2 regions of the Pseudoalteromonas sp. Scap06 genome follow, and region 2 is predicted to be linked to the other one. Evidence: riboswitches for the same ligand, from Rfam matches in the RefSeq annotation. Region 2 holds a riboswitch; the other holds the start of a gene.

Region 1 (3,169 bases), 1.6 Mb from region 2:
TCTATCTCCGACAATGTAACAGCTACACTGATCTCCTTGGCTGTTATCATGTCATTAAAGCTTGAAGCCAAAAAACTAGTTAAGTACGCCACCTTAATTGTATTTGCAGTGAACTCCGGTGGTGTTTCACTTATCACAGGTGATGTAACCACGTTAATGATTTTCCTTGATGGTAAAGTGACTATTAGTCACTTATTATTGTTAATTGTGCCTGCATTATTAAGCGTATTATTACTGGCTACCTTGTTATCAATTGGTATGAACAAGCAGTTAGAGTTTAAAAAGACTAAATTTAAACGCATTGAAAAAACCGACATTACTATCGCTGTCATTTTCTTCACTACCGTTATTTCTACCCTTACTTTAAGTGTTTTATATAGTGTGCCGCCGTTACTTACCTTTTTACTCGGCCTGTCTATTATGTTTTTAGTCGCGCAATTTTTAATGCGCAAAAAAGACATCAATAAAGATATGATCGACTTTATACGTGACATAGAGTACGACACCTTACTGTTTTTCGTAGGTGTGTTATTACTTGTTGGCGCATTAAAAGAAGTGGGCGTGCTAAGCCAATTTACAAACCTGTATACAGTGATGGCGCCAGAGTACGCTAACTACTTAATGGGTATTTTATCGGCCGGTGTTGATAACGTGCCACTAACGGCTGCGTTACTAAAAGCCGACATTGTAATGAGTCAACAGCATTGGTTGTCGTTTACGTATGCAACCGGTGTGGGTGGTTCAATGCTGATCATTGGTTCGGCGGCTGGTATTATTGCTATGAGTAAGGTTAAAGAACTTACTTTTGCAAGTTACCTTCGTTTGTCGTTGTATTTGTTAGTGTGTTACACCTTTGGTTATGCTGGCTCTTACTTTATGGGTAGTTTTATTTGATTTTATAATAAAACGACTTGACAGCTAGACGTCTAAACGATAACTTTCAAAGCCGCACTCTTAGTGCGGTTTTGTTTTATTAGCCACAGGTTAATAATACATTCAGAAGAGGTGCGATACTTAGGTACTTAATGTGAGGCAACGACAGCCTGCGACCATTAAGGAGGGAAGTACTCGCCGAGGAAAATAATGGGTCGTTACCATTGTTTTTCGGTTTATGGGGCTGAATCCTCAAAACTGTCACCAATTTAGGTGGAGAGCTTCTGGCAGTAGATTTTTCTTATCTTTATTTCCTGCCAAGTTCTTCTTGTTTTATTGCGGTTTGGATGCCGCGAAAGGAGACGAAATGACTACCCAATCAGTGCCACAAAGTTCACAGTGCACAAAATCAGATTACATTGTTGCCAAATTTGGTGGCACCAGCGTTGCTAACTTTGAGGCGATGAGCCGTTGTAGCGAAATCATTGTAAACGATAACAGCGTTCGAATTGTTGCAGTGAGCGCCAGCGCCGGTGTAACTAATCACTTGGTGGCACTTTGCAAAGCCGATATTGATGCCGCTGAACGTCAACAGCATGTTGACGGTGTACTTGCTATTCAGCAGGCAATTTTAACTGATCTGACCCTAGATGATGATTTAGCGCTTGGTTTTAATAACACCCTCGATGACTTCCAAACACTGGCACATCAAATACTGACAACAGAGAAGCAACACGATGAGTTACTCAGCTTTGGCGAGCGTTTATCGTCGTATTTATTTACTCAAGTATTGCGCTTAAAGGGCTTAAATTCGCAGCGTTTTGATGTTCGCCAGGTGCTTAAAACCGATAGCCAATTTGGTAAAGCCACGCCTAATGTAGCCGCCACAGCGCTTGCAGCTAAAGAGCATTTAATTCCTTTACTAGAGAACAATGTAATTGTTACTCAGGGCTTTATTGGCAGCGATGAAAACAATGTAACTACCACACTAGGTCGCGGTGGCTCTGATTACAGTGCCGCCTTGTTAGCTGAAGCAATTAACGCTAAAAGTGTGCATATTTGGACCGACGTAGTGGGTATTTTTAGCACCGATCCGCGTTTGTGTGTAAAAGCCACACCTATTGCGCGTTTAAGCTTTGATGAAGCGGCAGAAATGGCCACTTTTGGCGCTAAAGTGCTGCATCCGGCTACAATTTTGCCAGCCAGTCGCAGCCATATAAATGTGTTTGTTGGCTCAAGCACAGAGCCAGAGCGTGGTGGCACTTGGATTGAACGAGAAAAATCTCAGCTACCTGGTATTCGTGCGGTCACGCAACGTAAAAATCAAATATTATTAACCCTTAAAAGCCCTGAAATGCTATTAGCGAGTGGTTTTTTAGCGCGTATTTTTACTATTTTAAGTGAATGTAATATTTCGGTAGACTTGGTTACTACCTCTGAAATTAGTGTAGCTATTACCCTTGATAACGCGCCTAATGCATCACGCCCAGAGCTAGATCAAGAATGCTTAGATAAACTCGCTGAGTTTTGCCATGTATCGGTTGAGAACAATTTAACCCTAGTAGCACTTATTGGGTCTGAAATTGTATTGCGTCAGCACGAAATGAATTTAATGCAGGTGTTGAGCGAATTTAACATTCGTCTTATTTGCCATGGTGCGAGTAAACACAACCTGTGCTTTTTAGTCGAGCAAAGTGAGTCTGATGCTGTGGTCCAAGCTATTCATAGCCGACTACTTGAAGGCGAGCTTGCTGCTTAACGCTGCAAATGAGATAAATGAGCACTGCCAGTCGGTGCTTTTTTTTGCCACAACGCTAATATCAAACTGCTCGTTTACATCATTTGTTAATGCGGTACTAGTTGCACTTAATTGCGAGTTGCCAAGCTCACAAAATACATTGGGGCTTAATAGCTGGGCAATAGGGCGGCTGGTTGCTTTTGCTAACGCCTCTTTTAAAGTCCAAAGTCTAAAAAATGTCGCCGCTTTAGAAGCTGTGCATGGTTGCTTAGTTATAAGAGCCACTTCTGCAGCATCATAAAAGTGCTTTGCGAGTTTTTCAAATGGCCGTTTTAAACTGATTTTTTCTATATCAAAACCAAATAGCGAATGATCAATATTTAGCGCCACGCCTACCAAACCATGAGAGTGTGACACACAGCAACTATACACCTGGTTGTTATTTATATTTAGCTCAAGCTTACTGGTTTGTTGATTAAATTCAGAGCTGATTTTATCAAGCGTTATATTACTGCTGCTAGGTAATACACTTTTGACTAAATATTTTAGTAACAGCCG
Region 2 (3,169 bases):
CACTGCTGGGCATTGGCTTGTTCGTTTAACCAACGCACCTGATTAAGACTTTCTGCCACAAAGGTGCGTACGCCACGTGCAATAAAATGTTTAATTTGTTTTGGGCTTTTAGCAGGGCCCGTGTTGAGCACGCGCTCGCTGTTAATTCCTTGGGCAAGTACTTGCTCAAGTTCGCCTTTACTTGCAACATCAAAGTTAAAACCAGCGTTATCTAAACTTTGTATCACTTTAGATAGGGGATTGGCTTTAACCGCATACCAAAGCTTTACTTCGGTTTGCGCCACTAAGTGCGCAAGGTGCGCATCTAGTGAGTCGAGGTCGTAGACAAAAAATGGAGTATCGAGTTTACTCGAAAGCTCATCAATAGCGCTTTTAACGGGCGTGCTCAAAAAGGTCATTAACGTAAAACCTCTTCAAGCAATAATGACGCGTCACTTTGCTCGTCCCGGTATTTAACAATTAAGGCACACGACATACTCAAGCCTTGAGCACGCGCCCAGTCGTTTGACGCAGGGCGAGAGCCTGGGATCACAATCGCGTATTCAGGGATTGCTTCGCCTTTATCAAGCTGACGCTCATTAACGCAGTCATAAACAGGGATGGTTGCAGATAAGCGAACACCTGGGGCTAGTACCGCGCCTTTTTTAACTACCACGCCTTCAACAATCACACAGCCTGCACCAATGAATGCATCGTCTTCTATGACCACAGGGCTTGCGCCAATGGGCTCAAGTACCCCGCCTAATTGTACCGCGGCGCTCAAATGAACATTTTTACCCACTTGCGCACATGAGCCAACCAATGCGTGGCTATCTACCATAGTGCCCTCGTCAATAAAGGCGCCAATATTTACGTACGCAGGTGGCATAATAATAGTGCCTTTGGCAATATGTGCACCACGGCGCACACTTGAACCACCTGGCACCATGCGAACGCCTGCTGTGGCTTCAAAGCATTGCGGCGCTAGATTATGTTTATCTACAAAGCCACCAGGAAACTCCATGTTAGTGCCGTTTTTAAATGCCTCTAAAATGCCTTGCTTTACTTCTACGTTAGCGTGCCATTGGCCGTTTTCGTCTTGTGTTGCTGCGCGAACTGCGCCCGTTTCTAAATTATTTAATAGTTCTAACCAGCTCATTATAAAAACCTGTATTTAATGCCAAGATAAAATGGTGTTGTTTGCCGATGAAATGTCATCTGTGTGTGTCAGCTCAAGGTGTGTTAAAGGTGGACGTAAATGCGGACTGCTAATACGCCCTTGTAAATGCATTAACACTTTGACTGGGATAGGGTTTGCTACTGAAAATAAACTATTGATAGCGCTAGACCATTGGACAAAAAGATTAGGATGTTGGCCGCTTAAACTGCGCTTTACAAACTCATGGGTTTGCACTGGCCATGCATTGGCTGCAACCGACACTAAACCTTTTGCACCTGCTTGGGCAAAATAAGGCATGAGGGCATCGTCACCACTAAAAATGGCTAGTTCAGGCGCTGCTTGTCGATAGGCTTCAAATTGAGAAATACAGCCACTGGCTTCTTTGAGTGCCCATAAATTTTTATGTTGTTTGAGGTTTTCAATGGTTGCAATGGGAATGCTAACCGCACTACGTCCTGGTACGTTATAAAGCATACAAGGATGAGAACTGGCATTGAGCAGGCTTTCAAACCAATGGGTTTGCCCCACTGCACCGGGTTTGGCGTACAAAGGCGAGCCAAGTAAAAAACCATGAATAGGCAGTTGGTTGCAGTAGTTAACCCATTCAAGCTGCTGCTTTAAGTTACTACCACCGACTGCGACCATAAGCGGGACGCTCGGCTCTAATTGGCAGACATGCTCTACGATGGCTTGCTGCTCTTTTAGGGTCAGGGCTAACCCTTCGCCAGTGCTACCAAGTAATAAAATGCCGTTGTTAGCGGCTTCTTGTTCGGCCACCAAGGTGTCTAAGGTTGCGTAATCAACTAGGCCATTTTGATCAAATGGGGTGATCAGCGCAGTCCATAAATGGAAATTGTTAATATTGAAGTTGTTGATCATCTCTCACGAACTTATAGGGCATTCGTCGAGTTATTGGCGGGTATTTAGGGTGCCTGACTCTTTGAATGTATTTATAATTCGAAGAGCGAATGGGCTTAAATAATAGGGCGCACGGCCTTATTATACTAAGACCAGAAGCTCTCCACCAAATATGTTATTGGTGACAGTCGCTAGGATTCAACCTAGTCGCCCGAAGTAACCTTTCACAAAAAAGTGTTACCTCTCGGCGTTAATTCCCCTCACGTATGCTCAATGGAGTTTGCGCTCCTAACATACGCTACCTGAATAACGCACCTCTTCCAGCCCTTTGCACTTGCTATTGAAAAATCAATCAACAAATACAATGTAATAGGGTAAGTGTGGCGATTAAACCACTTTAGCCGTCTAGGTGTCAAGTGACTAAATACAGAATAGTTCATCGATAATAGCAACGGTTACGTATTGGCTGCTTTTCTCGTAAACTAGTTTCATGGTCGAAGTAAGGTATTAAGCAGATGGAAAAATTTAGCGATATTTATAAGCGTGCAGTGGAGCGAAAGGGCTCTGAAAAAATGCTTAAATTGTTACTCTCAAAACCTTTATCAACAAAGCAACTCGTCACATTAAGTGATGATGATTGGCTAGAAGAATTTACTCGGAAAGTTTTTCAAAGTGGTTTTTATTGGTCGGTGATCAACAGTAAGTGGGCCGGATTTAGAGAGGTTTTCTGGGATTTCAGTGTTGAAAAATTATTGATGATGCCACCAGACATTTTAGAACAAAAAGCCAGTGACGAACGGATTGTGCGCAATTATAAAAAAGTAAAAACCATTACTGATAATGCGTATATGATCCACGAAGTTGCAGAGCAACACGGCAGCTTTAGTGAGTTTATTGCTAACTGGCCAAGTGAAGATATTATTGGCTTGTGGGCGTATTTAAAAAAGCATGGTGCGAGGCTGGGTGGTAATACCGGCCCTTATGCGCTGCGCGCCTTAGGAAAAGATACTTTTTTACTTTCAAGAGACGTAGAAAGCTATTTGCGTGCACATAAAATTATAGATGGTGGATTGCAAACTAAAAAGTCACTAAGTGCGGCGCAGGCATTCTTTAATGAACTGCAGCAGCAAAGCGGCTTAAGCATGCAAGAGC

What was found. A riboswitch is a leader RNA that binds a small molecule or an ion and turns the genes downstream of it on or off. The one in region 2 is predicted to bind lysine.
Region 1: it holds a riboswitch for lysine, as region 2 does, so the genes downstream of both, lysC (lysine-sensitive aspartokinase 3) here and dapA (4-hydroxy-tetrahydrodipicolinate synthase) in region 2, are expected to answer to the same signal.

Annotation. Positions count from the first base shown of each region.
Region 1 is NZ_CP041330.1:1,947,581-1,950,749, reverse strand. Features, by position in the region: gene nhaD (sodium:proton antiporter NhaD) at 1-894, shown strand, start outside; lysine riboswitch at 993-1,165, shown strand; gene lysC (lysine-sensitive aspartokinase 3) at 1,241-2,632, shown strand; gene FLM47_RS08955 (4'-phosphopantetheinyl transferase superfamily protein) at 2,606-3,169, opposite strand, start outside.
Region 2 is NZ_CP041330.1:204,960-208,128, forward strand. Features, by position in the region: gene FLM47_RS00995 (PLP-dependent decarboxylase) at 1-398, opposite strand, end outside; gene FLM47_RS01000 (2,3,4,5-tetrahydropyridine-2,6-dicarboxylate N-succinyltransferase) at 398-1,138, opposite strand; gene dapA (4-hydroxy-tetrahydrodipicolinate synthase) at 1,154-2,038, opposite strand; lysine riboswitch at 2,166-2,345, opposite strand; gene FLM47_RS01010 (DNA-3-methyladenine glycosylase I) at 2,533-3,169, shown strand, end outside.